One region of the Cronobacter malonaticus LMG 23826 genome, then DNA from elsewhere that is predicted to be linked to it. Evidence: predicted binding sites of a transcription regulator. Region 1 holds the regulator's gene; each other region holds the start of a gene.

The links. The regulator CRP, encoded in region 1, controls carbon source genes, mostly activating them, when cyclic AMP is high. The targets are predictions, from matches to a motif close to ATGTGANNNNNNTCACAT.
Region 2: a site for CRP is predicted at 5,061-5,078, ahead of aaeR (HTH-type transcriptional activator AaeR). Genes of this name have one in related genera too.
Region 3: a site for CRP is predicted at 2,632-2,649, ahead of AFK66_RS01495 (YjcB family protein). Genes of this name have one in related genera too.
Region 4: a site for CRP is predicted at 4,736-4,753, ahead of serC (3-phosphoserine/phosphohydroxythreonine transaminase). Genes of this name have one in related genera too.

The regions. Positions count from the first base shown of each region.
Region 1 is NZ_CP013940.1:198,060-205,988, reverse strand. Features, by position in the region: gene AFK66_RS00900 (nicotinate phosphoribosyltransferase) at 1-27, opposite strand, end outside; gene prs (ribose-phosphate diphosphokinase) at 39-893, opposite strand; gene AFK66_RS00890 (NUDIX hydrolase) at 1,090-1,809, shown strand; gene AFK66_RS00885 (hydrolase) at 1,882-2,898, shown strand; gene AFK66_RS00880 (YheU family protein) at 2,899-3,117, shown strand; gene AFK66_RS00875 (phosphoribulokinase) at 3,166-4,035, shown strand; gene AFK66_RS00870 (OsmC family protein) at 4,080-4,487, opposite strand; gene crp (cAMP-activated global transcriptional regulator CRP) at 4,798-5,430, shown strand; gene AFK66_RS00860 (YccS/YhfK family putative transporter) at 5,493-7,577, shown strand; gene argD (bifunctional acetylornithine/succinyldiaminopimelate transaminase) at 7,578-7,929, opposite strand, start outside.
Region 2 is NZ_CP013940.1:3,740,925-3,748,853, reverse strand. Features, by position in the region: gene yhdP (AsmA2 domain-containing protein YhdP) at 1-2,527, shown strand, start outside; gene tldD (metalloprotease TldD) at 2,613-4,058, shown strand; gene aaeR (HTH-type transcriptional activator AaeR) at 4,099-5,043, opposite strand; gene aaeX (p-hydroxybenzoic acid efflux pump operon protein AaeX) at 5,218-5,421, shown strand; gene aaeA (p-hydroxybenzoic acid efflux pump subunit AaeA) at 5,429-6,361, shown strand; gene aaeB (p-hydroxybenzoic acid efflux pump subunit AaeB) at 6,367-7,929, shown strand, end outside.
Region 3 is NZ_CP013940.1:316,836-324,764, forward strand. Features, by position in the region: gene ssb1 (single-stranded DNA-binding protein SSB1) at 1-269, shown strand, start outside; gene AFK66_RS01485 (GGDEF domain-containing protein) at 615-1,661, shown strand; gene AFK66_RS01490 (hypothetical protein) at 1,837-2,181, shown strand; gene AFK66_RS01495 (YjcB family protein) at 2,244-2,522, opposite strand; gene AFK66_RS01500 (EAL domain-containing protein) at 3,110-4,717, shown strand; gene soxS (superoxide response transcriptional regulator SoxS) at 4,705-5,028, opposite strand; gene soxR (redox-sensitive transcriptional activator SoxR) at 5,115-5,573, shown strand; gene AFK66_RS01515 (glutathione S-transferase family protein) at 5,651-6,319, shown strand; gene AFK66_RS01520 (NCS2 family permease) at 6,634-7,929, shown strand, end outside.
Region 4 is NZ_CP013940.1:2,604,959-2,612,887, forward strand. Features, by position in the region: gene rpsA (30S ribosomal protein S1) at 1-1,221, opposite strand, end outside; gene cmk ((d)CMP kinase) at 1,333-2,019, opposite strand; gene aroA (3-phosphoshikimate 1-carboxyvinyltransferase) at 2,197-3,483, opposite strand; gene serC (3-phosphoserine/phosphohydroxythreonine transaminase) at 3,551-4,636, opposite strand; gene AFK66_RS12340 (DUF421 domain-containing protein) at 4,799-5,491, opposite strand; gene ycaO (30S ribosomal protein S12 methylthiotransferase accessory factor YcaO) at 5,633-7,396, shown strand; gene focA (formate transporter FocA) at 7,800-7,929, shown strand, end outside.

The DNA of each region.
Region 1 (7,929 bases):
AATAGCCATAATCGGATTCATGTTCATCGCCCTTCTCCTTACGCGTTATAAATTGTATTGATATCAATCATTTCTACCCGTTCCTGCGCCAGTTCAGCGGGCGCGAAGGAGGTGGTCGTATACAGCTTATCAATGCCGTTATTCAGCAGGTTTTCGACGCCTTTAGAAAACACGCCGTGGGTCACGTAGAGGCTGACGCTGCTTGCCCCTGCATCACGCAGCACCTGGGCTGAGCCGATAAACGTGCCGCCCGCATCGCAGAGATCGTCCACAATCAGCACCGCTTTGCCTTTCACGTCGCCATCCACCAGACGAAAACCGGTCAGCTCGCCGGTCGCGACGTTGCGCTGTTTGGTCAGAATGGCGAACTCATGAACGCCCGCCGCCTGCGCGACGGCATGGATTTTTTTAAGCGCGCCCGCATCGGGCGCCACCAGCATTAACTCGCCGGCTTTCAGAGCGCGCTCCAGCGTCTTGCTTTGTAACAGGCCACGCTCCTGCGGGATAGCCACCAGATTTTCAATCGCGGCGGCGGCGGCTTCGCTGTGCGGGTCAAGTACGATCACTTTGTCGAAACCGAGGGTATTCAGCTGGCGGGCGAAGACTTTAAGCGCGAAGCTGTCACCCGGCTGCATGTGCCTGTCCTGGCGGGCATACGGCAGCCAAGGCAGTTCCAGATGGCTGAAGCGCACGTCACAGTGCTGACGCACCGCGTCGGTGAGCTGCGCCAGCAGCATGAAATCGTCCATCGTTTTCATGGCGGCGCGAATACGCATCAGCGAGGCGACGCGCGGCAGTTCGCCGGTCACTTTCGCCCACACGGCGCCGTCAGGAAAACGCCCGGTCTGTGTTGCAATCTCTTGTCCGTCTACCATCAGCTGCGGCTGCATCATTTTCGCCCCCGGTTAATTAGTTTATGTCCTTGCGACACATTTAATATTGTCCAAGAGACACTAATAAGCAAGCGAAATTTTCGCCGCGCTGGCTAAAAAATAGCATGTCGCTGAAAATTAAAACATTACAGGTTCGCTTTGTCCCGGCGTCCGGGGCTGGTAAACTTGTCTCTGAGACAATTAAACGGAGCGGTGCATGACCACTGAAGCGGAATATCTGGAAACTTACGACCCTGCGCGGTTCCCTTCCCCGCTGGTGACGGTCGACAGCGTGCTGTTCACCCTGCACGACCAGGCGCTCTGCGTGCTGCTGGTACAGCGCGCCCGTCAGCCGCAGCAGGGGCGCTGGGCGCTGCCGGGCGGGTTTATCGATATGCAGAAAGATGATTCCACCCACGCGACGGCGCTGCGTAAGCTCACCGAGAAAACCGGCGTGCGCCCGTCATGGCTGGAGCAACTGGAGACGTTTTCTGGCCCGGATCGCGATCCGCGCGGCTGGAGCCTCACCACCGCCTGGTTTGCGCTGATCGCCTGGGTTGACTGTCAGCCGCATATCGCCTCCGTCAGCGATGCGCAGTGGGTGCCAGTGGCGGAGCTTGACGCTATTGAGCTGGCGTTCGATCACCAGACGATTATCGAGGCCGCGCTGCGCCGCCTGCGCCAGAAGACGATGTATTCGCTCCTGCCGGTCTACTGTCTGCCGGAGTGTTTTACGCTGAGCCAGCTTCAGGAGGCGACGGAAATTATTCTCGGCCAGCCCATCCAGCGTAAAAGCCTGATCCGCCGCTTTGAGGCGTCCGGCATGTTTGAAGAGACTGGCGAGAGCGTCGCCACCGGTGCCCGCAAGGCCAGGCTCTGGCGACGCAAGCCGGATGCCGATATTCACCTTTTCTCACGCAATTTACTGGCCGAGTGATCCGCACCAAAGCATCAACAAAATGGATAACAACCGGTATAGTAATTAGCGAACTAATAAAAGACATCAGCTATGGCCGACATTACTCCCGCAGAACTCCCTGCACTGAACACCGATTCCTCACACTTTCAGCCAATGCCGGGAGTCAGTAATCCACACCTGCAAACCATGCTGCCGCGCGTGCTGCGCCGCCGTTTGCAGTTTGAGCCGCACTGGCAGCGTCTGGATCTGCCGGATGGCGATTTTGTCGACCTGGCGTTTAGCGAAAACCCTGACCAGGCGCGCCATAAGCCGCGGCTGGTGGTGTTTCACGGTCTGGAAGGCAGCCTGCACAGCCCTTACGCCCACGGACTTATCCATGCGGCGAAAGCGCGTGGCTGGCTCGGCGTGGTGATGCACTTTCGCGGCTGTAGCGGCGTGCCGAACAAACTGGGCCGCATCTACCATTCGGGCGAAACCGAAGACGGCACCTTTTTCCTGCGCTGGCTGGATGAACGTTACGGTACCGTACCGACAGCGGCGGTGGGCTATTCGCTCGGCGGCAATATGCTCGGCTGCCTGATGGCGGAGATTGACGCCAGCTTCCCGCTGACGGCAGGCGTGATTGTGTCCGCGCCGTTTATGCTCGAACACTGCTGCAACCATATGGAAAAAGGCTTTTCACGCTTTTATCAGTTCTATCTGCTGAACCTGCTGAAAGCCAACGCCACCCGCAAGCTGAAAGCCTGGCCCGGTACGCTGCCGATTGAACTCGCCCAGCTTAAGCGCCTGCGCCGCATCCGCGATTTCGATGATTTGATCACGTCGAAAATTCACGGCTTTAGCGATGCCGTCGATTACTATCGCCAGTGCAGCGCGATGCCGCGTCTCGCCAGCATCACCCGTCCGACACTGATTATCCAAGCCAAAGACGACCCGTTTATGGATCATCACGTGATCCCCGACACCACCACGCTGCCTGCTAATATTGAATATCAACTGACAGAGCATGGCGGTCACGTGGGCTTTGTCGGCGGCACGCTGCGTCAGCCCAAAATGTGGCTGGAACAGCGCATTCCTGACTGGTTAACGTCTTATCTGGACCGATAAATGATCATTCCCTGGCAAGAGATCGCGCCCGACACCCTGGAGCGCCTGATTGAAGCCTTCGTCTTGCGCGAAGGCACTGATTATGGTGAACATGAACGCTCGCTTGAGCAAAAGGTCGCCGACGTGCGGCGTCAGTTGCAAAGTGGCGAAGCCGTTCTGGTGTGGTCTGAGCTGCACGAAACGGTCAATATCATGCCGCGTTCGCAGTTTCGCGGTTAACGTTGCCAGGCGGAGCCTTGCCCCGCCGCTTCAGGGAGTTGTCTCGCTATGTCTGCCAAACATCCGGTTATCGCCGTCACAGGCTCCAGCGGCGCGGGAACCACCACCACCAGCCTCGCGTTTCGTAAAATTTTCGCCCAGCTGAATCTCCGTGCCGCCGAAGTGGAAGGCGACAGCTTTCACCGCTACACGCGCCCGGAGATGGACATGGCTATTCGCAAAGCGCGCGATCTTGGCCGCCACATCAGCTATTTCGGCCCGGAGGCGAACGATTTCGGCCTGCTGGAGCAAACCTTTGTGGAGTACGGCCTGACCGGCAAAGGGCAGTCGCGTAAATATCTGCACACCTATGACGAAGCGGTGCCGTGGAACCAGGTGCCCGGCACGTTTACGCCGTGGCAGCCGCTGCCGGAGCCGACGGACGTGCTGTTTTACGAAGGGCTGCACGGCGGCGTGGTGACGCCGCAGCATGACGTGGCGAAGCATGTCGATTTACTCGTAGGCGTGGTGCCTATCGTCAACCTGGAGTGGATACAGAAGCTCATCCGCGATACCAGCGAGCGCGGCCACTCCCGCGAGGCGGTGATGGATTCCGTGGTGCGCTCAATGGAAGATTACATCAACTACATCACGCCGCAGTTCTCACGTACCCACATTAACTTCCAGCGCGTGCCGACGGTGGACACCTCCAACCCGTTCGCCGCGAAAGGCATTCCGTCGCTTGATGAAAGCTTCGTGGTTATTCACTTCCGCAATCTGGATAACATCGACTACCCGTGGCTGCTGGCGATGCTACAGGGTTCGTTTATTTCACATATCAATACGCTGGTGGTGCCGGGCGGAAAGATGGGGCTCGCGATGGAGCTTATTATGCTGCCGCTGGTGCAGCGGCTGATGGAAGGCAAACAGATAGCGTAACGGCGATGCCCGGTGGCGCTGCGCCTGCCGGGCCGCCCGTCATCTCATGACGCTTCAATCACTTCATACGAATGAGTGATGTTGACCCCTTTGCCGAGCATCAGCGCTACCGAACAATACTTCTCTGCCGACAGATCCACCGCGCGCGACACTGCCGCATCTTTCAGGGCTTTACCCGTTACGACAAAGTGCAGGTTGATATGCGTAAACAGACGCGGCGCTTCTTCGCGACGCTCTGACGTCAGCTTCACTTCGCAGTCGGTCACGTCGTGACGGCCTTTTTGCAGAATAGAGACAACATCAATCGCGCTGCAGCCGCCCGCGGCCATCAGCACCATTTCCATCGGGCTCGGCGCTTTGTCGCCAGAGTTGCCGTCCATCAGGATCTGATGCCCGGAGGCGGACTCGCCCAGGAAGGTTAACCCTTCCACCCATTTCACTCGTGCATGCATGTTAATCACTCCAGGCTATTCATTTTTCTGACAGATTACGCGCGCGCGACGTCAGAGGCAATGGAAGGGCGACCTGCGTCAAGCTGAAACGAGACAACAGGAGACACCTGAGAAAAGCTATGCTAAAACAGTCTGGATGCAGCGGCGATACATTGATGTTACGCATGTGTGCAGAGGAGAAGACAATTTATCGGCTGCGATGTCCACGGACAGCCAACTTCCCTGGACCCGGGAAGATGATGATTGCAAAGCCAGACAGGGGTTACGCGCCCTGTCTTTGGAGCCAGTTTAAAACAGAGGATAACCGCGCATGGTGCTTGGCAAACCGCAAACAGACCCGACTCTTGAATGGTTCTTGTCACATTGCCACATTCATAAGTATCCATCTAAGAGCACGCTGATTCACCAGGGTGAAAAAGCGGAGACGCTGTATTACATCGTTAAAGGCTCAGTGGCAGTGCTGATCAAAGATGAAGAGGGCAAGGAGATGATCCTCTCGTACCTGAATCAGGGAGACTTCATCGGCGAACTGGGTTTGTTCGAGGAAGGTCAGGAACGCAGCGCCTGGGTTCGCGCTAAAACTGCCTGTGAAGTAGCTGAAATCTCTTACAAAAAATTCCGTCAGCTGATCCAGGTTAACCCGGATATTCTGATGCGTCTCTCCTCGCAGATGGCTCGCCGCCTGCAGGTCACGTCTGAGAAAGTGGGCAACCTCGCCTTCCTCGACGTGACCGGCCGCATCGCGCAGACCCTGCTGAACCTGGCGAAACAGCCGGACGCGATGACCCACCCTGACGGGATGCAGATCAAAATCACGCGCCAGGAAATCGGCCAGATCGTCGGCTGCTCTCGCGAAACCGTTGGCCGCATTCTGAAAATGCTCGAAGATCAGAACCTGATCTCCGCCCACGGCAAAACCATCGTGGTTTACGGAACCCGCTAAAAAATCAAAAAACGGCGTGTCGCTTCGGTAACACGCCGTTTTTGTATCTATACTTCTCCCCTATGTGGCGTCGTCTTATCTATCACCCTGAAATTAATTACGCTTTACGGCAAACGCTGATCTTAAGCCTGCCGGTGGCGGTCGGGTTGATGCTGGGCCATCTTCAACAAGGGTTACTGTTTTCACTCGTTCCCGCCTGCTGCAACATTGCCGGTCTCGATACCCCGCACAAACGCTTTTTTAAACGCTTGATCATCGGCGCCTCGCTGTTTGCGCTGAGCAGCCTGGCGGTGCAACTTCTGCTGTTGCAGTCTGTGCCGCTGCCGCTCATTTTGCTGATGCTGGCGCTACTGCTCGGCGTGACGGCGGAAATCAGCCCGCTGCATGCGCGTCTGCTGCCCGCCTCGCTCATCGCGGCCATCTTTACATTAAGCCTCGCCGGCAATATGCCCATCTGGGAGCCCATGCTGCTCTATGTCTTTGGCACGCTCTGGTATGGCGCGTTTAACGGTTTCTGGTTCTGGCTGTGGCGCGAACAGCCGCTACGTGAATCGTTAAGCCTGATTTATAAAAGCCTCGCCGACTACTGCGAGGCCAAATATAGCCTGCTGACGCGCCACACCGAGCCGGAACAGGCGCTGCCGCCGCTGCTGGTGCATCAGCAAAAAGTGGTGGATCAGATAAGCCAGTGCTATCAGCAGTTGCAGATGCTCTCCGCCACTAAACAAAACGGTTACAAGCGCCTGCTACGCACGTTCCAGGTGGCGCTGGATCTCCAGGAGCATATCTCGGTATCGCTGCATCAGCCCGGCGAAGTGCAAAAACTGGTGGAGCGCAGCCATGCCGAAGCAGTGTTGCGCTGGACGGCGCAGACCGTCGCCACGCGGCTGCGCACGCTTTCTGACGATATTCTTTACCACCGCTATTCGCATCGTTTCTCGATGGATAAGCAGGTCGAGGCGCTGGCGAAAATCGCCCGCCAGCACCCGGATAACCCGGTTGGCCAGTTCTGCGAATACCATTTCAGCCGTATTGCACGCGTGCTGCGCACCCAGCGCCCGCTATACGCCCGTGATCTGATGGACAGCGGCCAGCGACGCCTGCCGCTGCTGCGGGCGCTGAAAAGCTATTTGTCGCTGAAATCCGCCGCGCTGCGCACCGCCGCGCGTCTGGGCGTGATGCTGGCGGCGGCGGGGTTGTTAGGGAGCGCGTTCCAGCTTCCGAAGCCGTACTGGATCCTGATGACGGTGCTGTTCGTTACGCAAAACGGCTATGGCGCGACCCGCGTGCGTATCCTGCACCGGGCGGGCGGCACGCTGGCGGGGCTGATTATCGCGGGCATCACGCTGCACCTGAAAGTGCCGCAGGGCTATACCCTGCTCGGCATGCTGCTGGTGACGTTAATCAGTTATCTGATAATCCGGCGGCACTACGGCTGGGCGATGATTGGCTTTACCGTCACGGCGGTCTATTCGCTGCAAATCCTGACGCTCAACGGCGAGCAGTACATCGTGGCGCGCCTGATAGACACGCTGTCCGGCTGTCTTATCGCGTTTGGCGGTATGGTCTGGCTCTGGCCCCAGTGGCAAAGCGGCCTGCTGCGCCAGAACGCGCATGACGCGCTGGAGGCTGACCAGGAGGCGCTGCGCCTGATCCTGAGCGACGACCCGCAGCCCGGCCCGCTCGCCTGGCAGCGTATGCAGGTCAACCAGGCGCACAACGCGCTCTATAACTCGCTCAACCAGGCCATGCAGGAGCCAGGCTTTAATAGCCGTTATCTGGAGGATATGCGCCTGTGGGTGACGCACAGCCAGTTTATTGTCGAGCACATTAACGCGATAACGACGATGGCGCGCGAGCAAACCACGCTGACGCCAGAAACCGCAGCGCGTTACTTACAGGCCTGTGAGATTGCGCTACAGCGCTGCCAGCAGCGGCTGGAGCATGACGCGCCGGGCGATACGCAAAACGAGGCGGTACTGGAGGGTGAAGAGGTATTGCCGGACGGAGCGCCGGGCGTAATGGAACATCATCTGCTGCGCATTCTCGATCACCTGCGCACCATGCATACCATCTCTTCCGTGGCGTGGCGTCAGCGCCCGCATCACGGGATCTGGCTCAGACGACGCCTGAGCCAGCCACAATGATTAACCGTTGACCACGCGCGCGACTGCGCGTGCGAAGCGGGCCATGCCTTCGTCGATATCCGCGCTCTCCACCAGCAACGATGGCGCAAGACGCAGCACGTCCGGCCCGGCGTTCAGCACCATCACACCTTCCGCCGCCGCGGCGTAGAGGAGATCGCGCGCGCGTCCGTGAAAGGCGGGCGTCAGCTCAGCACCGATCAGCAGGCCCATACCGCGAATATCGCTGAATAAGCCATACTGCTCGCCAATCTGCGCCAGATGCTGTACGAACTGCTCGCGTTTATGCGCCACGCCGTCCAGCACCTCCGGGGTGTTGATGATATCAAACGCTTCGCCCGCCACCGCGCAGGCG
Region 2 (7,929 bases), 750 kb from region 1:
TCAGGCGACGGTCAATATGACTGACGCCCGGATGCCGTATCAGAGCGTGTTCCGCGCGCCGCTGGAGATTGCGCGCGGCGCGGCGACGCTGGACTGGCGCAAGAACGCGGAAGGCTTCACGCTGGCGGGTAAAAATCTTGACGTACAGGCGCATTCCCTGTGGGCGCGAGGCGATTTTCGTTACCAGCAGCCGAAGGACGGTCAGCCCTGGCTGGAAATACTGGCAGGCATCCAGACCTCCGATGCCGCTCAGGCCTGGCGCTACTTTCCGGAAAACTTGATGGGCAAAGATCTCGTCGATTACCTGAGCGGCGCGATTCAGGGCGGCCAGGTGGAGAACGCCACGCTGGTCTATGTCGGCAACCCACAGCATTTCCCGTATAAACAAAACGACGGTCAGTTTGAAGTCTATGTGCCGCTGCATAACGCCACCTACGCGTTCCAGCCGGACTGGCCCGCGCTGAAAGATTTCGCCATTAATCTCGATTTCCGCAACGACGGGCTCTGGATGGCGGTGCCGCAGGTCATGCTTGGCGGCGTCATCGGAAAAAACCTGACGGCCGTTATCCCGGACTACTCGCAGGAAAAACTATTTATCGATGCCGATATCGCCGGGCCGGGTAAAGCGGTCGGGCCTTACTTTAAAGAGACGCCGCTTGCAGATTCTCTGGGTACGACGCTGGACGAGCTCCGGCTCGACGGCGATGTGAATGCTCGCTTACATCTCGACATTCCGCTGGATGGCACCATGACGACCGCGAAAGGCGACGTCTGGCTGCGCAATAACGCGCTGTTTGTGAAGCCGCTCAACAGCACGCTGCATAACCTGAACGGCAAATTCAGCTTCGTGAACGGCAATCTGCAGAGCGAACCGTTAACGGCCACCTGGTTTAACCAGCCGCTGAATATCGACTTCTCGACCCGTGAAGAGCCGAAAGCTTATCAGGTGGAAGTGAACATGAATGGCGACTGGCAGCCTACCCACACAGGCCTTCTGCCGAAGCCGATGAACGATGCGCTTAGCGGCAGCATTCCCTGGAACGGCAAAGTGGCGATTTCGCTGCCTTATCATGCTGGCGTAAATTATCAGGTCGATATCACCGGCGATCTGAAAAATGTAAGCAGTCACTTACCTGAGCCAGTTGAAAAGCCCGCAGGTAAAGCGCTGCCGTTTAAAGTGCGCGCGAAAGGCGACCTCAAAAGCTTTGATGTGACCGGCAACGCCGGGGCGGAAAACCATTTCAACAGCCGCTGGCTGCTCGGGCGCAAGCTGACGCTGGACAGGGCTATTTGGGCCTCTGACAGCCGCACCACACCGCCGCTGCCGGAAAACCGCGGTGTTGAGCTGAATCTGCCTGCGATGGATGGCGCGCAGTGGCTGGCGCTCTTTAACCAGGGCGCGGCCGAGAAGGTCAGTAGCACGACGCTGTTCCCGGAAGCGATAACGCTGCGCACCCCGGCGCTGACCTTTGGCGGACAGCGCTGGAATAACCTCAGCATCATGACGAAGCCGCAGACAGGCGGTACGGAAGTTTCCGCCCAGGGCCGTGAAATCAACGGTCGCCTGCTGATGCGCGACGGCGCGCCGTGGCTTGCGAATATCGACTATCTCTATTACAACCCAAGCCACGCGGATGAAGCGACCACGGTGTTGACCACTACCGCCGGGCAAAAAACGCAGGCCGTGGACTTCAGCCACTGGCCAAATCTGGCGCTGCGCTGCGCCGAGTGCTGGCTGTGGGGCCAGAAATATGGCCGCATCGACGGCGATTTCACCATTAACGGCGATACGTTGTCGCTCGCGAACGGCCTGCTGGATACCGGCTTTGCGCGCCTGACCATGGAAGGCGAATGGGTTAACCGCCAGGATGCCATGCGCACCTCGGTAAAAGGCGTTCTGAAAGGTAAACAGCTGGATGCGGCGACCAGTTTCTTCGGTGTGAAAACGCCGCTTCAGGGGTCGTCGTTTAATGTTGATTACGATCTCCACTGGCGCGACGCGCCGTGGAAACCGGATGAAGCTTCATTGAATGGCGTGCTGCATACCCGCCTCGGCAAAGGACAAATCGCCGATCTCGGCACCGGCCATGCGGGGCAGCTGCTGCGCCTGTTGAGCTTCGATGCGCTGCTGCGCAAGCTGCGCTTTGACTTCAGCGATACCTTCGGCGAAGGTTTTTATTACGATTCGATTCGCAGTACGGTCTGGATCAAAGACGGCATCATGCACACCGAAGATACGCTGGTGGATGGCCTGGAAGCGGATATCGCCATGAAAGGCTCCGTTAACCTGCCCGCCCGGACGCTGGATATGGAAGCGGTCGTGGCACCGGAAATCTCCGCGACGGTCGGCGTGGCGGCGGCGTTCGCCGTCAACCCGATTGTCGGCGCGGCGGTGTTTGCCGCCAGCAAAGTGCTTGGCCCGCTGTGGAATAAAATCTCCGTACTGCGCTATCACATCACCGGGCCAATCGATAAGCCGCAAATCAACGAAGTGATGCGCCAGCCGCGTGCGCAAGCGGCGCAATGATTTGACGCCGCGGCGGAATTACCGCAAGCTCGCCTGATAACCTTTTTCATTGCCCGTGCGGGCAGGACCAAGAGAGTAGCAAATAATGAGTCTGAACCTGGTAAGTGAGCAGCTACTGTCTGCCAATGGCCTGAGCCATCAGGATCTCTTCTCCATCCTGGGCCAGCTTTATGAGCGCCGCCTGGATTACGGCGATCTTTACTTTCAGTCCAGTTATCACGAATCCTGGGTTTTAGAAGACCGCATCATTAAAGACGGCTCTTACAATATCGACCAGGGTGTCGGCGTGCGCGCCATCAGCGGTGAGAAAACCGGCTTCGCGTATGCCGATCAGATTAGCCTGCTGGCGCTGGAGCAGAGCGCGCAGGCCGCGCGCAGCATCGTGCGCGAGCAAGGCGAAGGGCGCATCAAAACCCTGAGCTCCGTGAACTACTCGCCGCTCTACACCACGCTCGATCCGCTGCAAAGCATGAGCCGTGAAGAGAAGCTCGATATTTTGCGCCGCGTCGATAACGCCGCGCGCGCCGCGGACAAGCGCGTCCAGGAAGTGAGCGCGAGCCTGACCGGCGTTTATGAACTGATTCTGGTGGCCGCCACTGACGGTACGCTGGCGGCTGACGTGCGTCCGCTGGTGCGCCTTTCCGTAAGCGTACAGGTGGAAGAAGACGGCAAGCGCGAGCGTGGCTCCAGCGGCGGCGGCGGCCGTTTCGGCTACCAGTGGTTTATGGAGAATACCGACGGCGAAATACGTGCAGAAGCCTGGGCGAGAGAAGCGGTGCGTATGGCGCTGGTAAACCTCAGCGCGGTGGCGGCACCTGCCGGCACGCTGCCGGTCGTGCTCGGCGCGGGCTGGCCGGGCGTGCTGCTCCATGAAGCGGTTGGTCACGGCCTGGAAGGCGACTTCAACCGTCGCGGCACGTCGGTCTTCAGTGGTCAGATGGGCGAGCTTGTGGCGTCTGAGCTCTGTACCGTGGTGGACGATGGCACGCTTGCCAATCGCCGTGGTTCTCTCGCGATTGATGACGAAGGCGTGCCGGGCCAGTACAACGTGCTGATCGAGAACGGCATCCTGAAAGGTTATATGCAGGATAAGCTCAACGCGCGCCTGATGGGCGTCGCGCCGACCGGTAACGGCCGTCGCGAATCTTACGCGCACCTGCCGATGCCGCGCATGACCAACACCTATATGCTGGCCGGGAAATCCACGCCGCAGGAGATTATCGAATCGGTGGATTACGGCATCTTCGCGCCAAACTTCGGCGGCGGCCAGGTGGACATAACTTCCGGTAAGTTCGTCTTCTCGACGTCGGAAGCGTATCTCATCGAAAACGGTAAAGTGACGAAGCCAGTGAAAGGCGCGACGCTTATCGGCTCCGGCATCGAGGCGATGCAGCAGATTTCAATGGTGGGTAACGACGTGAAGCTGGATAACGGGGTAGGCGTCTGTGGTAAAGAAGGCCAGAGCCTGCCGGTGGGCGTCGGTCAGCCGACGCTGAAGGTCGATAACCTCACGGTCGGCGGTACGGCGTAAACATGTGGTTTCGCCCCTCCGTTGGCGAGGGGCGAGACACTCAGGCGCGGCTCTCTTTTCCCTTCCCGTTTCTTCCCCGCATCTCCTGATAAACCTGCGCCACTTTCACGAAATAGTCATTAAGCGCGTTGATACACACCTGCACCTTAAGCGGTAGTTTGTCCTTTTCGGTATAGAGCGCGTAGACCGGACGCGGGTCGGACTGGTAGCGCGGGAACAGGATCTCCAGCTCCCCGCTGTTGATCTCATCGATCACCCACATCAGCGGCACATACGCAATGCCAGCGCCCGCTTTCAGCCAGCGTGAGAGGGTCATCGGATCGTTAGTGACAAAACGCCCCTGCGGCAGCAGACGGGTAGAAATGCCTTCCGGCGCGATAAGCTCGAATTCATTGTCCGGGCGTACGCTATATTCAAGCCATGAATGGTTGGCGAGATCGGCGGGCTTTTCCGGCGTGCCCGCCTGGGCGAGATAGCTTTTGGCCGCGCAGACGACCATCGGCATCGAGCCGAGGCGCTTCGAAAACAGGCTGGAATCCTGCAGCGCGCCGACGCGGATCACCACGTCCAGCCCGTCGGCGATGAGATCGGGAGCCGGAATACCGGTCACCAGGTTGACCGACAGCCCCGGATAGTCGCGCAGCATTCCGGCAGTCAGAGACGCCAGCACATTTTGCGCCATGGTTGAAGAACAGCCGATCCGCAGCGTGCCGATAGGGCTATTATTAAAAGCGTATAACTGTTCATGCACTTCCTGTACTTCATGCAGCATACGACGACAGCCCTGGTAGTAGATCCGGCCTGCCTCGGTTAAGCCAATGCTGCGGGTGCTGCGGTTTAACAGCTTGACCTGCAACTCATCTTCCAGTTTCGATACCGTCTGACTGATAGAGGAGACGCTCATCTCAAGCTGCCTGGCGGCGCTGGTAAACGAGCCCAGCTCCACCACTTTGGCGAACACCGACATTCTTTTTAGTCGTTCCATTATTCACTCTGGCTTAAAAGTGATTTAGATCACATATCATAGATAACTTACTATCAGTTACGCTAATATATTATTTCCAACATAACTACACCGCACTCTCGCCCGGCCATTCCAGGCCACTCGTTGCGGAATATAGTTTAAAAATCAATCGCCTGCACGCAAATCAAGGTCAACATGAGTCTTTTTCCGGTCATTGTGATATTCGGTCTTTCCTTTCCGCCGATCTTTTTTGAGCTTCTGCTGTCGCTGGCGATTTTCTGGCTGGTGCGCCGCGCGCTGATCCCGACCGGGATCTACGATTTCGTCTGGCATCCGGCGTTATTCAACACGGCGCTCTATTGCTGTCTGTTCTATCTGCTGTCGCGCTTGTTTGTCTGAGGTTGATGTGAAACTACTAACAACAAAAATCACCCGCACAGCCATCACCGTGGTGCTGGTCGTGCTCGCCTTCATCGCCATTTTTCGCGCCTGGAGTTTTTATACCGAATCGCCCTGGACGCGCGATGCGCGCTTCAGCGCTGATGTGGTCGCCATTGCGCCCGACGTCGCCGGGCTTATCACGTCGGTGGACGTGCATGACAACCAGCTGGTGAAAAAAGACCAGGTGCTTTTCACTATAGACCAGCCGCGCTACCAGAAGGCGCTGGAAGAAGCCGAAGCCGATGTCGCGTACTACCAGGCGCTGGCCAATGAAAAACGTCGCGAGGCGGGCCGTCGTAATAAGCTTGGCATTCAGGCGATGTCGCGTGAAGAGATAGACCAGGCGAACAACGTGCTGCAAACCGTGCTGCATCAGCTGGCGAAAGCCGAAGCGACGCGCGATCTGGCGAAGCTCGACCTGCAACGCACCGTCATCCGCGCACCGGCGGACGGCTGGATAACCAACCTTAACGTCTATACGGGCGAGTTCATTACGCGCGGCTCCACGGCGGTGGCGCTAGTCAAACAGAACAGCTTCTACGTTCAGGCTTATATGGAAGAGACCAAGCTTGAGGGCGTGCGCCCCGGCTTTCGCGTAGAGATTACGCCGCTTGGCAGCAATAACGTGCTGCACGGCACCGTCGACAGCGTCTCGGCGGGCGTCACGAACGCCAGCAGTACGCGCGACGACAAAGGCATGGCGACCGTCGATTCTAACCTCGAATGGGTACGCCTGGCGCAGCGCGTGCCGGTGCGTATTCGCCTCGATAAACAGCCTGGCAACCTTTATCCGTCCGGCACGACGGCGACCGTCGTGGTGACGGGGGAGCGGGATCGCGACCGCAGCCAGGAGTCGGCCTTTAACAAGCTGATGCACCGTCTGCGCGAATTCGGCTAATCATGATGGGATTTTTATCAATCGATCCCCGGCACCTGCGCTTTGCGATAAAGCTCGCCACCGCTATTGTGCTGGCGCTGTTTGTCGGGTTTCACTTTCAGCTTGAGACGCCGCGCTGGGCGGTGCTGACCGCCGCGATTGTGGCGGCGGGGCCGGCGTTTGCCGCAGGCGGCGAGCCGTGGTCCGGCGCTATCCGCTATCGCGGAATGCTCCGCATCATCGGTACGTTTATTGGCTGCATCGCCGCGCTGGTGATGATTATTGGCACCATTCGCGCGCCGGTCGTGATGCTGACCCTTTGCTGTATCTGGGCCGGTTTCTGTACCTGGATTTCATCGCTGGTGAGAGTCGAAAACTCGTACGCCTGGGGGCTTGCGGGTTATACGGCGCTGATTATCGTCATCACGATCCAGACCGAGCCGCTGCTGGCACCGCAGTTCGCGCTGGAGCGCTGCAGTGAAATCGTGCTCGGGATCTTCTGCGCGATTATCGCCGATCTTTTATTCTCCCCGCGCTCTATTAAGAAAGAGATCGACCGCGAGCTGGACGCGCTGCTGGTTGAGCAGTTTCGCCTGATGCAGCTCTGCATGGCCCACGGTGACAGTGAGGCGGTGGATAAAGCCTGGGGCGCGCTGGTGCGCCGCACCGCCGCGCTCGACGGCATGCGGGTGAACCTGAATATGGAGTCGTCGCGCTGGGTGCGCGCGAACCGCCGCCTGAAAGCGCTCAATACGCTCTCGCTGACGCTCATTACCCAGGCCTGCGAGACGTATCTCATTCAGAACACTCGCCCGGAGTCGATAGCGCCGGAATACCGCGAGCTGTTTGTCGAGCCGGTGGAGACTGCCGCTGATGTGCACCGCCGCCTGAAATTCATCCGCCGCGTGCTCTCCTGGACCGGCGAGCACGACACGCCGGTGACGATTTACACTTGGGTGGGCGCGGCCACGCGTTATCTGCTGCTCAAGCGTGGCGTGATCACGAACGCGAAAATCAGCGCGGTGGAAGAGGACGTATTGACCGACGAAGTGGTGGTCAAAGCGCCGTCGGCGGAGCGCCACCACGCCATGATCAATTTCTGGCGCACGACGGTGTCTTGCCTGCTGGGCACGCTTTTCTGGCTCTGGACCGGCTGGACCTCCGGCAGCGGCGCGATGATCATGATTGCGGTTGTGACGGCGCTGGCGATGCGTCTGCCGAACCCGCGCATGGTATCGCTCGATTTCCTCTACGGGATGCTCGTCGCGCTGCCGCTTGGGGCATTTTACTTTCTGGTTGTGCTACCTTCGACCCAGCAGAGCATGTTGCTGCTGTGTATCAGCCTGGCGCTGCTCGGCTTTTTTATCGGCATCGAAGTGCAAAAGCGGCGGCTCGGCTCTATGGGCGCGCTGGCGGGCACCATCAATATTCTGGTGCTGGATAACCCTATGACCTTCCACTTCAGCCAGTTCCTCGACAGCGCGCTCGGGCAACTGGTGGGCTGTGTGCTGGCGATGATGGTGATTCTGGTGATCCGCGATAATTCACAGGCGCAGACGGGCCGCATGTTGCTGAACCAGTTTGTCTCG
Region 3 (7,929 bases), 120 kb from region 1:
AGGATCAGAGCGGTCAGGATCGCTACTCTACCGAAGTTGTTGTTAACGTCGGCGGCACCATGCAGATGCTGGGCGGCCGTCAGGGCGGCGGCGCAGGCGGCAACATGGGCGGCGGTCAGCAGCAGGGCGGTTGGGGTCAGCCTCAGCAGCCGCAGCAGCAGGGTGGTGGCGCGCAGTTCAGCGGCGGCGCACAGTCTCGTCCGCAGCAGCAGGCGCCAGCGCCTTCTAACGAACCGCCGATGGATTTCGACGACGATATCCCGTTCTGATAGCGCTGCGTTCCGCGCGGAATGCCTCACTTCAGAAAGCGTTGAAAAGCTCTGCTCCGGCAGGGCTTTTTCTTTACCGTTTTTTGTTGTGGCTGTTGAATGTCTTCTGTCTGATAGTACGCCAGCCTGCAAGCCTTCACCGCAACGGCACCTTCCATAATGGCTAACCGCGTTCGCTTTCTTCCTTAACTGGCACGATGAAATAATCGCCAAATGAAAGGGATAGCGCTTTTCCGCGATGCGGCGCTAAATCTCGCCGCCGGAATGCCGATATAGGTTGCATGAAGTCTTCATACGTTCCGTACGTTTTCGGCAGGGATGATGCCCCACAGTGCAGGTTAGCCCATGTCAGAAAGAGATCGCGACCAACTCCTTAGCCAGGCGACCGACCAGTACTGGCAACACATTATTCCGATCGTCTGGCTGGCGTTGCTGATTCATGTCGGGCTGATTTTTCTGTTTCTGTCGATGAGCATTCCGACGCTCGCCATTTTTAATATCTTCAGCGTGATGGTTTATATCCACTGCCTGAATGAAATAGAGCACTACCGGTATCTGTATGTCGGTACGCTGATGAGCGTGGAAATTCTGGCGCATGCCGTTGCCACTACGGTGTTGCTGGGCTGGGAGAGTAATTTTTATCTGTTTGTTTTTTCGCTGATCCCCATCGTGTCGTTCAGCTTCCAGCAGGTACCGGTGCGGCGTGCGCTGTTCCTGGCGGCGATTGCGGTGCTTGGCACTGTGGGGTATGCCCTGCGCCATCACACCGGTACGGCGTCGGGGTTAAGCCCGGCAGTGCTGAATGGCATCGGTGTGGCTAATGCGGTGATGGCGATTGGCCTGTTGATGTACACCACGCTGCGTTCGGTAGAATTCACCCACGCAATGAAGCTCGATCTTTTTAATACCGCAAGCCGCGACAGCCTGACGAACCTGTATACCCGACGCCATTTTATGCATCAGGTTTCCCTGCTGGACAAACAACCCGGCACCCATAATGTGGCGCTGTTGCTGCTGGATATCGACCATTTTAAAACGATTAACGACAGCAGCGGCCACAGCTATGGAGATATGATTTTGCAGCGCATCGCGCGGGCGATTACCGATAACGTGCGCGAAAGCGACATCGTGGCGCGCTGGGGCGGCGAAGAGTTTCTGGTGCTGATGCCGGATACGTCGTTACCTGATGCCAGACGGGTGGCGGAGCGGCTGCTGACGCGCATTCAGGAGTGGGTCGGACAAACGGATAAAAACCCGCGTGAAGTAACCGCGACGCTTGCCATCAGCGCCTTTGGCAAAGATGAAGAGTTTGAAAAAGCGCTCAATCGCGCCGACAAAATGTTGTACGCCGGTAAGCAGCAGGGGCGAAATCGTCTGGTTATCGCCGATTAACGTACTGATTTAAAAATTTAAAAAAGCCAGAAATAACCCCTGGGTACTCCTTAGTTAGCATTTTCCCGGTGGGGGTGAAGTGCCATGCTCTGCGATTCCTTCCTGTGCGACGGCGTTTATTGACGTGCCCGCCAGTTGCCGCCCGCAGGTGAATTTCACACAGGGAATGCAAGCGATGACACAGGAATCGAATCCGTTTACTGCCGCCTGGAGCCGTAACGGCAATCTGCTCTGCCACGGCCACTGGATTATTACTTTTGAAGCGCGCCCGGTGACGTTGCCGCAACAATGGCAGGATAAGGCGATGAACACATGGGGGATCTACTCGATTATCGATCCCGAGGACGACACGTTCGCCGACGGGCTGGAAGAAGAGGAGTGGATTGTCGAGAACGTCGAGTGGCTGACAGACTGGTTTTTCGATAACCATATTCCGCTGGAGGAGCGCTACTACCGCGCCTTCTGGCAGGCAATCAATAAAGCGGACTGGCGCTGTACCAGTTGCGCCGGTTGTATGTAAGGGCCTGGCAGAAAACAAAAAAGCCCCTGATGCAGGGGCTTTAATGAAAGACGATGAGGTTATCAGGTCACAACCATCGGCCATTCCGGCGGCGTGTGGCTCATCACTTCCACCATCACGTCTTTCAGATTGTGCCAGATGGCGTGAAAGTCGATGCTGACGCCGAGCAGCCCTGTCGCGAAGACGCAGGAAGCGACGATACCCAGCCCGCTGCTGATTACCGCCAGCGCCTGGTAGTCAGATTTGCGAAACTGAATATTGAGCGTGCTGGCAAGAAACATTAAAACCGCACCCAGAAGTTGCCAGCGCATCAGTACCATGCTGGCGGTAAGCGTAGCCATGAAAACCTGTCCTCAAAAAGCGTTCTGCCGCGCAGGAGGCCGGGAAGAGGTTAGCCTGGCGCGGCGCTAAAATTTAACGTGACGGCAAGCATGTAAACTTGCACACTAAGTGTGAACTGTATCACATTTGTTGTTTTATTCGCCAGTCGGAAGGACGTGTGTTGATGAAAAAAAACGCACGTTTAACGTGTCCAGTGGCGACCGCCTGGAATAAAAAATCGTCGAAAAGAAAGCGCGGAAAAAAATCCTTGCCGGATTTTACTAATGCATAAATTTTCATTTCGACACAAAAAAACGCGACCCGTACATTTTTTCGGCAGTTGTGATTAATTTAACTTAAAACGCTTTCTGAAGTGGTTGATGAATTTTTAGCACGGTTATCAACGCGGATATTTCACTTAAGAAAAATTAAATAGCCATTCCCTATTTTCCTTATGGCAAATTTTAATGTTTCACGTGAAATATTGGATGGATAACTGGAAATGGCTATTGCCAATGCGTGCTGATTGATGCAACGTAAACACCTGTTTGCGATGTGTCTCATCAGGCGATTAATGTGACACAGAAAGCAGGGATATGAGGCCATAATGAATTTCAGGGCACGACGTCAGGCGTTGCGAATCTCAGGCATAATCATGGTGGTCTTACTGCCTGTGATGCTTGCGCTTTGGGTCGCCCATCATCGGGCAGTCAACGAGACGCGTGCACATCTGGATACCTTCGCGCAACTGGTCCTCAACCGTACCGAACTGGTGTTAAACCATGTCGATGCCGCCCATAACGAAGCCGAAAAATATCAGGGCGAAATATGCTCTTCCGCGCATCAAAGAAATATGCTGGATATTTCGCGCGGACAAATCTATATCGAAGATTTAATTTACGCACAGGGTGATGAGCTATTATGTTCAACTCTGTTCGACCAGCCTTTTATTCTCTCGCCTGCGAATTATACGCGCTCACCAGACATTGCTATTTACTATTATCGTGATACGCCATTTTTTGCTGGTCATAAAATGGTTTATTTGCGTAAAGGCAATTATGTCGCGGTGGTTAACCCGTTATCCTTTAGCGAAATACTATCTAATGACGCCACTATCTCTTATGGCGTTTATGACACCGTCACACGGGAGTTTTTTTCGGTAAGTGATAAAGCCGACGCCCGTGCGCTCGCGCCTTTTGCACGTTCACGGAATACCGATTTCCAGAACGAGGGCCGTTTCTGGTCGATTGTGCTCTCCGGCAAGCGTCCGATTGCCGTCGCCGTTTCAACCAGCGACGCCTGGTTCTGGCAGGCGTGGCGGCGCCAGATGTCGGTGATGTTGCCGCTCGGGCTTGTGATGGGCGGTTTGCTGGTTTTTCTCGGCACGCGCACCCGTAACCGCTTCAACTCGCCGAGCCGCCAGCTCCAGCGCGCGTTGCATAAACGCGCGTTGCGTCTGCATTATCAGCCGATTATGGATATCAAGCACGGCATGTGCGTCGGCGCGGAAGCGCTGTTGCGCTGGCCCGGCTACAACGGTCAGGTGATGAGTCCGGCGGAGTTTATCCCGCTTGCGGAAAAAACCGGGATGATTGCGCAGGTGACTGATTATGTGGTGGAAGAGTTGTTTAATGACTTAGGCCATTTCCTGGCGACCCACCCGCAGATTTATATTTCTATTAACCTGTCGGCATCCGATTTCCATTCGTCGCGCCTGATAGCGTTAATCGAAGGGAAAAATAACCAGCATGGCGTTCGGGCGCAGCAAATCAAGATTGAAGTGACCGAGCGCGGCTTTATTGATGTGCCGCGCACCACGCCGGTTATTCAGGCGTTTCGCCAGTCAGGATTTGAGATTGCCATTGATGATTTCGGCACCGGATATTCCAACCTTCATAATCTCTATTCGCTGAACGTCGATATTCTGAAAATTGATAAATCGTTTATCGATACCTTAACCACCAACAGCACCAGCCATCTGATCGCGGAACATATCATCGATATGGCGCAAAGCCTGCGGCTGAAAATTATCGCCGAGGGCGTTGAAACCGCCGAACAGGTGGGCTGGCTGTTGAAGCGCGGGGTGCAGTATTGCCAGGGGGGGCATTTCTCAAAAGCGCTGCCGCGTCAGGAGTTTGTCACCTGGCTGCAACAGGATGACGCCCGGGGAGTGCCGGGCTGGCAGAGTTGCACCATTAACCGTCAGGCGCTCTGACGATAATCGCTCGGCGTGCGGTCGAACTGACGGCGAAATATCCGCGAAAACGTCTGTTGCGACACATAGCCATAATCCATCGCAATATCAAAAATCGGCCGTCGGGTCGTGCGCAGCTCCTGCGCCGCCAGTTGCAAACGCCGCTTGCGAATATACTCACCCAGCGTCTGATGCATCACGGTGCGAAACATCCGCTGTAGATACCATTTCGAATAGCCCGACTTCTTTGCCACCACATCGATATTCAGTGGCTGGTCAATATGCTCATCAATCCATTGCGTCAGCGCGTGGATAATTTCCTGATGTGACATAAGCCGTCCTCTTCCTCTGTTTTGGGTTAGCCGTTCTTCTGGTCGGCGAGTATAATTCCTCAAGTCAACTTGAGGTAAAGCCCCTGATGGAAAAGAAAGCACCCAGAATCAAATCGCTGCTGACGCCGGGCGAAGTCGCGAAGCGCAGCGGCGTGGCGGTCTCCGCGCTGCACTTCTATGAAACTAAAGGCCTGATCAAAAGCACCCGCAACAGCGGCAATCAACGGCGTTACCGGCGAGACGTGCTGCGCCAGGTGGCGATTATTAAAATCGCCCAGCGTATCGGCATTCCGCTGGCGACGATTGGCGAGGCTATCGGCGTGTTGCCGGAAGGGCATAACCTGAGCCCGAAGGCATGGAAGCAGCTCTCGATGCAGTGGCGCGAGGAGCTGGACCGGCGTATTAAAACGCTGACCGCGCTGCGCGACGATCTCGACGGCTGCATCGGCTGCGGCTGTTTGTCGCACCGCGACTGCCCGCTGCGCAACCCCGAAGACCGTCTGGGCGCGCAGGGCAGCGGGGCGCGTCTGCTGGAAGACGAATAAGCGGCGCGCAAACAAATTCGGTGCACTGGCGGCGGATTCTCTATAGTTAATGCAATGAAAAGCGAAAGGAAAACGCCATGCTGACGGTCCACCATCTGAATAATTCCCGCTCGCAGCGCATTCTTTTTGCGCTTGAAGAGCTTGGACAGCCCTATGAACTGGTGCGCTACCAGCGCGAGCCGACTATGCTGGCGCCGCCCTCGCTCAGGAAAGTGCATCCGCTCGGCAAGTCGCCGGTGCTGGAGGATAACGGCCAGAAAATTATCGAGTCCGGCGCGATTCTGGAGTATCTCCAGGAGACCTATGACACCGAACAGCGTTTTAAACCGCAGAGTGCGGAAGAGAAAATTCAGTACCGCATCTGGCTGCATTACGCCGAAGGTTCGTTAATGCCGCTGCTGTTAATGAAGCTGGTGTTTGGCAGCCTCGGGAAAAAGCCCGTTCCGCTCGGGCTTCGCACCCTCGGCAAAGCGCTTGGACAGGGCGTGCAGAAAGCCTGGCTTAATAAGCAGCTCGCCACTCACACGCGCTTTATGGAAGATCACCTGACACAACATCCATGGTTTGCCGGACAGACCTTCAGCATGGCGGATATTCAGATGAGCTTCCCGGTTATCGCCCTGCTGGCGCGCAGCGACTCCGGCGAGTTCCGCCAGCTACGCGCGTGGCTTACCAATCTTCAGGCGCGTCCGGCCTGGCAGCGCGCCATCGAAAAAGGCGGCCCGCTGGAGATCCCCGGCAGCTAATCGTTGTGGCCTTCCTATGAAGGCCCTGTTTTTGCGCATCAACGATATCGTTTGCGCAGCCTGCGCTGAATTAATCATCAGACGACGCAACTTTTTGCCAAAAGCCATAAAGTTCAGTTGAAAATCCCCGCCCTAAGGCTGGATAATCGTTTGCCTTAAAATTTTGCCGTTTTTTGCGCGTGGAGTTAAACGTTTGCTTTTTGTGGCTCCTCCAAAACCACAAACAGAACGCAGGGAGTTAACGTTTGATCCGCAGCGGGTTGTTTGCCACGCGCGAGCTTTAAAAACTCACACTTTTCAGGGGATGTCTCATTATGTCTACGCCTTCTGCGCGTAACGGCGGTTCACTCGACGCCTTTTTTAAAATTTCCGCGCGCGGCAGTAACGTGCGTCAGGAGATTGTTGCCGGTCTCACCACATTTCTCGCGATGGTCTATTCGGTGATCGTCGTGCCGGGCATGCTCGGCAAAGCCGGTTTTCCGCCTGCCGCCGTGTTTGTCGCCACTTGTCTGGTGGCAGGTGTTGGCTCCATCGTGATGGGGCTGTGGGCGAATCTGCCGCTGGCGATTGGCTGCGCCATCTCGCTGACCGCCTTTACGGCGTTTAGCCTGGTGCTCGGGCAGCACATCAGCGTACCGGTCGCGCTCGGCGCGGTCTTCCTGATGGGCGTGCTGTTTACCGTTATCTCCGCAACCGGCATTCGTAGCTGGATCCTGCGTAACCTGCCGCAGGGCGTGGCGCACGGCACCGGCATCGGTATCGGTCTGTTCCTGTTGCTGATTGCCGCGAACGGCGTAGGCCTGGTCATTAAAAACCCGCTCGACGGCTTGCCGGTGGCGCTTGGCCATTTCGCGAGCTTCCCGGTGATCATGTCGCTGATTGGTCTTGCGGTTATTATCGGTCTTGAGAAACTCAAAGTGCCGGGCGGCATTCTGCTGACCATCATCGGTATTTCCATTGTCGGCCTGATTTTCGATCCGACGGTGAAGTTCACCGGCCTGTTCGCCATGCCGTCGCTGAGCGATGACAAGGGCAATTCGCTGATCGGCAGCCTGGATATCATGGGCGCGCTCGATCCTGTGGTGATTCCGAGCGTGCTGGCGCTGGTGATGACCGCCGTGTTTGACGCCACCGGCACCATTCGCGCGGTCGCGGGCCAGGCGAATCTACTGGATAAAGACGGTCAGATCATCGACGGCGGCAAAGCGCTGACCACCGACTCCCTCTCCAGCGTCTTCTCAGGCCTGGTGGGCGCGGCACCGGCAGCGGTGTATATCGAATCTGCCGCTGGCACCGCGGCGGGCGGTAAAACGGGCCTGACGGCGATTACCGTCGGCGTGCTGTTCCTGCTTATCCTGTTCCTCTCGCCGCTCTCGTACCTGGTACCGGCGTATGCCACAGCGCCCGCGCTGATGTATGTTGGCCTGCTGATGCTGAGCAACGTGGCGAAAATCGACTTCGCTGATTTCGTGGATGCGATGGCGGGGCTGATTACCGCGGTGTTTATCGTGCTGACCTGCAACATCGTGACCGGCATCATGATAGGTTTTGCGTCGCTGGTCATTGGCCGCGTCGTCTCCGGTGAGTTCCGCAAGCTTAATATCGGCACT
Region 4 (7,929 bases), 1.9 Mb from region 1:
GCGAACGGCTTCTTCGCCAGCCACGTTCCAGGAGATGTCAGACAGGTGAACCAGACCGTCGATGCCGCCGTCCAGGCCGATGAAGATACCGAAGTCAGTGATAGACTTGATTTTACCTTCAACGCGATCGCCTTTGTTGTGGGTCTCAGCGAACTGCTGCCACGGGTTGGCTTTGCACTGTTTCAGGCCCAGGGAGATACGACGACGTTCTTCGTCGATATCCAGAACCATCACTTCTACCACGTCACCAACGTTAACGACTTTGGACGGATGGATGTTTTTGTTGGTCCAGTCCATTTCGGAAACGTGTACCAGGCCTTCAACGCCTTCTTCGATTTCAACGAAGCAGCCGTAGTCGGTCAGGTTGGTTACGCGACCAGTCAGGCGGGTGCCTTCCGGGTAACGTTTAGCGATAGCTACCCACGGATCTTCGCCCAGCTGTTTCAGGCCCAGGGAGACACGGGTACGCTCGCGGTCGAACTTCAGCACTTTAACAGTGATTTCGTCGCCCACGTTCACGATTTCGCTCGGATGCTTAACGCGTTTCCAGGCCATATCAGTGATGTGCAGCAAGCCGTCTACGCCGCCCAGATCAACGAATGCACCGTAGTCAGTGAGGTTCTTAACGATACCTTTAACTTCCATGCCTTCCTGCAGGTTTTCCAGCAGCTGATCGCGCTCTGCGCTGTTCTCAGATTCGATAACGGCACGACGAGAAACAACAACGTTGTTGCGCTTCTGATCCAGCTTGATTACTTTGAATTCAAGCTCTTTGCCTTCGAGGTGCAGGGTGTCACGAACCGGACGCACGTCTACCAGGGAACCCGGCAGGAACGCACGAATACCGTTCAGCTCAACAGTGAAGCCGCCCTTGACTTTGCCATTGATAACACCAGTAACGGTCGCTGCTTCTTCGTAAGCTTTTTCCAGCATCAGCCACGCTTCGTGACGTTTAGCCTTCTCACGAGACAGCAGGGTTTCGCCGAAACCGTCTTCTACTGCATCCAGAGCAACGTCAACTTCGTCACCAACCTGGATTTCAATTTCGCCCTGGGCGTTTTTGAACTGCTCTGCCGGAATGGCGGACTCAGATTTCAGACCGGCGTCAACCAGTACTACGTCTTTGTCGATAGCAACAACAACGCCACGAACGATAGAACCCGGGCGGGTTTCGATTTCTTTCAGGGATTCTTCAAAGAGTTGAGCAAAAGATTCAGTCATGTTTAATCTTCAGGTTTTAAATTAACGTCCACCTGGCATCATGCTGGGTGGGGTTGTTTCACATACCCGCTGTCACTCCATTGCAACGGGGGTACTGCAAATTCGGTCGCGTTACTTCGCGAGAGCCAGTTTTTCACGGGCGTATTCGAGCGCCTTTTCGATAACCTCTTCAATGCTAAGGCTGGTGGAATCCAGCACCAGAGCATCTTGCGCGGGCACTAACGGCGCGACTGGCCGGTTACGATCGCGATCGTCGCGCTCTTTTATCTCGGCCAAAAGGCGTTCAAAGTTAACACTAAAGCCCTTTTCCTGCAACTGTAGCATACGGCGGTGGGCGCGTTCTTCCGAGGAAGCGTCAAGGAAGATTTTTACAGGCGCATCAGGGAAAACCACCGTTCCCATGTCGCGCCCGTCAGCTATCAGACCGGGTGCTTCACGAAACGCGCGCTGACGGCGCAGCAATGCTTCACGCACGCGCGGGAACGCAGCGATTTGCGAGGCGGCATTCGCCACTTCCTGGGTGCGGATCTCAGCGCTAACATCTTCGCCTTCCAGAATCACTTCCAGTTCGCCCTGCTGCGCGACGAAACGCACATCCAGATGCGCAGCCAGCGGAACCAAAGCTTCTTCAGAGGCGACATCAACATGATGATGCAGGGCGGCCAGCGCGAGAACCCGATAGATAGCGCCGGAATCAAGCAAATGCCATTGCAGGGTTTCAGCCATCGCTTTACAGAGCGTGCCTTTCCCTGCGCCGCTTGGGCCATCGATTGTGATTACCGGGACGGATGCCGTCATCTTTTTCTCCTTCAATAACAAATGGCAGGCCTGCAACGTGAACGCGGCGCATTATACGCTTCATCACCGCAGACTGTTATCTTTCCGGCAAAATATCGCCGCCATTGTGGCTGAGTGTAGAAGAATTGGGCGCAGATGCCCGGAACGGCGCGTTGCCGATCCGGGTAAGCAGTAAATTCAGGAGGCGTGGCTGATGCGCGCGAGCTGCGTGAAATAGTCCGGGAAGGTTTTCGCGGTGCATTTCGGGTCGAGAATCGTAACTGGCGTATCGGAAAGCGCCACCAGCGAGAAACACATCGCCATGCGGTGATCGTTATACGTACCGATATCCGCAAACTGCAGCTGCGCTGGCGGCGTAACGGTGATGAAGTCATGCCCCTCTTCAACCGTAGCGCCGACTTTGCGCAGCTCGGTAGCCATTGCCGCCAGACGATCGGTTTCTTTCACACGCCAGTTATAGATATTACGAAGCGTGGTGGTGCCTTTGGCAAACAACGCGGTGGTGGCGATGGTCATCGCCGCGTCGGGAATATGGTTCATATCCATGTCGATCGCGTTCAGCTCACCGCGGGTGCAGCTGATGAAATCGTCGCCCCAGGTGATGTGCGCGCCCATTTTTTCCAGCACGTCAGCAAAGCGAATATCGCCTTGTACGCTGTTACGCCCGATACCGGTGACCTTCACAGTGCCGCCTTTAATGGCCGCTGCCGCGAGGAAATATGAGGCAGAAGACGCATCGCCTTCTACCAGGTAATGCCCTGGCGACTGATATTGCTGGCCGCCCTGAATAACAAAACGCTGGTAGTTCTGGTTTTCCACCTCGACCCCAAAGGTTTTCATCAGGTGCAGCGTAATATCAATATAGGGCTTTGACACCAGATCGCCTTTGATATCAATGGCGGTGTTGCCCGGCGCGAGCGGCGCCGCCATTAACAGCGCGGTCAGGAACTGGCTGGAGACGCTGCCATCAACGGTCACGTTGCCACCGGTGAAACCGCCTTTAAGATGCAGCGGCGGATAGTTTTCCTGCTCCAGATACGTAATGTCCGCGCCGCCCTGACGCAGTGCATCCACCAGATGTCCAATCGGGCGCTCTTTCATGCGCGGCTCGCCGGTCAGCACAACGTTATTTGTGCCAAGGCACAGCGCCGCCGTGAGTGGACGCATCGCAGTACCGGCGTTACCTAAAAACAGCTCCAGCTCCACGAGCGTATTAAACGGCCCGCCCTGCCCCTGAATTTCGCAGCGGGTGCGATCGTCAGAAAGCGAATAGTGAACGCCAAGCGCTTTCAGCGCGTTGAGCATATGGCGCACGTCGTCGCTATCTAACAGGTTGGTAAGCGTCGTGGTGCCTTTCGCCAGCGCCGCCAGCAGCAGCGCACGGTTGGAAACGCTCTTGGAGCCCGGAAGGTTAATGGTGCCATCCACGCGCGCGATGGGTTGTAAGGTCAGGGATTCCTGCATGGAAAAAGTCTCGATAAAACAGAATAAAACCCCGCGGCCAGCCGCGGGGCGAAACGTAACGGAAGGATTAGCCGTGGCGGCGTTCGAAATCCACCATAAAGTCGGTCAGGGCTTTTACCCCTTCGAGCGGCATCGCGTTGTAAATAGAGGCGCGCATGCCGCCCACCACGCGGTGGCCTTTCAGCGCATGCAGACCAGCGGCAAAGGACTCTTCAAGGAAGAGTTTGTCCAGGCTGCTGTCGGCGAGCTGGAACGGCACGTTCATGCGTGAACGGTTAGCGGCCGCCACATCGTTGCGGTAGAAATCGCTGTTATCAATCACGCCGTAAAGCAGATCGGCTTTTTGCTGGTTGATCTTATCCATCGCCGCCACGCCGCCGTTGGCTTTGAGCCATTTAAAGACCAGGCCCGCGAGATACCAGGCAAACGTCGGCGGCGTGTTGAACATAGAGTCGTTCTCGCTCAGTACGCTGTAGTCCAGCACCGACGGGCAAGAGACATGCGCCTTACCGAGAAGATCCTCACGCACGATAACCAGCGTCAGGCCCGCCGGGCCGATGTTTTTCTGCGCGCCTGCGTAGATAACGCCGTAACGGCTGACGTCAATCGGGTGAGAAAGAATGGTGGAGGAGAAATCTGCGGTGACGATAGCATCGCCGAAATCAGGCGTATCGTTAATCGCGATGCCGTCAATGGTTTCATTCGGGCAGTAGTGCACGTAAGCGGCATCCGCCGAGAGCTGCCATTCGCTCATCGGCTTAATGGCGCGTTTGCCATCAACCGTGATTTTCGCGTCGATGACGTTCGGCGTCAGGTATTTTTTGGCTTCTTTAACAGCACTTGCCGCCCAGTAGCCACCGTCAACGTAATCTGCGGTGGTTTTGTCGCCCAGCAGATTCAGCGGAAGCGCGGAGAACTGCCCGCGTCCGCCGCCGTGGCAGAATAAAACTTTGTAATTTGAGGGGATTTCCAGCAGATCGCGAAAATCCTGTTCCGCCTGTTCAGCCACCTGAATAAACTCTTTGCTGCGGTGGCTGATTTCCATCACAGAGGTGCCTAACCCCTGCCAGTCACGCAACTCTTCCTGAGCCACTCGTAACACATCCGCCGGCAGCATCGCCGGGCCAGAACTAAAATTGTAGACCTGAGCCATTTCCCCTCACCACGCTAAAAGCAATAAGTTTTTCCTGTGGCTATCGGTTTTATCATTCCGTTGACAGGGCTGCAACGGCTAATCCTGGCACCGGGGGGAATGTGCGCCAAATCACACAACACAATCCGCCAGCGCAGCGCCCGCTGGCGGTGGAATTTGCTGTCAGGTGACGCGGGTCGCGGTGCTTGCCTTCACCCATATATGGTTTTTGCAGCGCGGACAGGACGGTTTGACGCCTGCGTTAAACGTCACCACTTCGCTACACCGGATACAGGCGTAATCACCGGTTTCGGGGATATGTTCAAAACGCTCGCTACAATACTCCGGCAGAATCGACAGCCCCGGGCGCACCAGTTTGTCGGGATAGTAATAGACGCTGATTTGTCCGTTAGCCTCAAGGATGGCGAGTCGCACCTGCCCCAGATGCTCCACGCCTTTGGTTCGCAGCTCCATAAAGAACTCAAATTCCGTCATGTTCTCCCGGTTGAGTTTTTCCCAGGCCAGCTCACCGTCTTCAATAATGATGCGCGGTTTGCCCTCCAGCAGATCCTCAAGCTTTTCGCTACAGGACATCAGCCACATCACCAGGCGGTAGAGCAAACCGAGCGTGACGAAAACTACCAGCACCGGCAGCAGCGGCACGTCGTCGTAAAACGCCACGTCACCCGCCGCTGAGCCGAGCGTCAGGATAATCAGCACCTCAAAGAGCGACATCTGACGCACGCCGCGCCGCCCGGTGATTTTGAGAAACAGAAACACCAGAATAAAGGTGTAAAGACTGCGCAGCGCGACTTCACCCAGAAATTCAAGAGGAAATTTGTCAAGCGCCATCCGTTGCAAATCGAAAGCTTTCATATTTTTCTTACGCCATAACAGGGAGTTATCTTCATTAAGCATAGTCGCAAGATTTATTTTTGCCGCGTCGGGCGGGACGATGGCGCAGAAGGGTTAAAATCCGTATCATTGCGCGCTTTGCGTACGATAAAAGTGGATCCCATGACTCAAACCTTCATCCCCGGCAAAGATGCCGCTCTGGAAGACTCCATCGCTCGCTTCCAGCAGAAACTCACCGATCTGGGCTTTAACATCGAAGAAGCCTCCTGGCTGAACCCGGTGCCGAACGTCTGGTCTGTGCATATTCGCGACAAAGAGTGCGCGCTGTGCTTTACCAACGGTAAAGGTGCCACCAAAAAAGCCGCGCTGGCCTCCGCGCTGGGCGAATACTTTGAGCGTCTGTCCACCAACTATTTCTTCGCCGATTTCTGGCTGGGCGATACGATCGCGAACGGCCCGTTCGTGCACTATCCGAACGAAAAATGGTTCCCGATCCCGCAGAGTGATGAACTGCCAGAAGGCATTCTTGATGCCCGTCTGCGCGCGTTTTACGATCCGGAGAACGAACTGACCGCCAGTATGCTGGTTGACCTGCAATCCGGTAATGAAGAGCGCGGCATCTGCGCCCTGCCGTTTACGCGCCAGTCGGATGAGCAGACCGTCTATATTCCGATGAACATTGTGGGCAACCTGTATGTGTCCAACGGCATGTCTGCTGGTAATACCCGCAACGAAGCCCGCGTTCAGGGGCTGTCTGAAGTCTTTGAGCGCCATATCAAAAATCGCATTATTGCCGAGAGCATCAGCCTGCCGGAAATCCCGCAAGAGGTTCTGGCGCGCTATCCGGGCGTGGTAGAGGCTATCAATACGCTCGAAGCGGAAGGCTTCCCGATTTTCGCTTACGACGGCTCTCTTGGCGGAAAATATCCGGTTATCTGCGTCGTGCTGTTTAATCCGGCCAACGGTACCTGCTTTGCGTCTTTCGGCGCGCATCCTGATTTCGGCGTGGCGCTGGAACGTACCGTCACCGAATTGCTGCAGGGCCGCGGCCTGAAAGATCTCGACGTGTTTACGCCACCGACGTTCGACGATGAAGAAGTGGCCGAGCATGCGAACCTTGAGACGCACTTCATCGACTCCAGCGGTCTTATCTCCTGGGATATGTTTAAGCAGGACGCAGATTACCCGTTTGTAGACTGGAGCTTCGCCGGTACGACAGAAGAAGAATTCGCTACCCTGATGGCGATTTTTAAGGCTGAAGATAAAGAAGTCTACATCGCCGATTACGAGCATCTGGGCGTTTACGCCTGCCGTATCATTGTGCCGGGCATGTCCGATATCTATCCGGCAGAAGATCTGCTTCTCGCCAATAACAACATGGGTAGCCATCTGCGCGAAACGCTGTTGGCGCTGCCGGGCAGCGAGTGGGAAAAAGAAGATTATCTGAATCTGATCGCTCAGCTGGATGAAGAAGGCCATGACGACTTCACCCGCGTGCGCGAGCTGCTGGGCCTGGCAACGGGTAAAGACAACGGCTGGTATACCCTGCGCATCGGCGAGCTGAAAGCGATGCTGGCGCTGGCAGGTGGCGATCTGGATCAGGCGCTGATCTGGACCGAGTGGACCATGGAGTTTAACGCCTCGGTATTCAGCGCCGGGCGCGCCAACTACTATCGTTGCCTGCAGACGCTTCTGCTGCTGGCGCAGGAAGAGGAGCGCGAGCCGCTGCAATACCTGAATGCTTTTGTCCGGATGTATGGCGCAGAGGCGGTGGAAGCGGCCAGCGCGGCCATCAGCGGCGAAGCGCCCTTCTATGGTCTGCAGCCTGTCGATGGCGAGCTTAAAGCCTTCCCGGCGCATCAGTCGCTGCTGGCAGCCTACGAAAAACTTCAGCGCGCTAAAGCGAAGTTTTGGCAAGGAAATTGATATAACTCATATCAATTGACCTGCTTCACACTTATGTTTAGCAAATATGACGGGGCGCGTTTTCGGCCCCGTTTTTATTTGTCTGGTGAAAATTTAATTGTAAATATCGAGTTAATAATTGGTGAATATGAAATATATCCACCAGGCTTGATTGTTACCTTTTTTAGCCAATAATTCATATTGATTAACACTTTGTGGGGAGAGGTAAACCGCTTTTTTTTCAACACTTTTAATAATTTTTAAAATTTATTTTTTACTTTATAATCAAAAAGTTAATCTGAAATTGCGTAAAAACCAAACGCCTTTCAGTCCTGCAAACCTGGCGAGATATGATCCATATCAAATTTTACTCCATCACGCTTTGTTAGTATCAACTCGCCGAATAAATAAAGAGAGAGTTAGTGTGAAAGCTGACAACCCTTTTGACTCATTACTCCCTGCTGCGATGGCGAAAGTCGCTGAAGAAGCGGGCGTTTATAAAGCCACGAAACATCCGTTAAAAACGTTTTATCTGGCAATTACGGCTGGCGTAT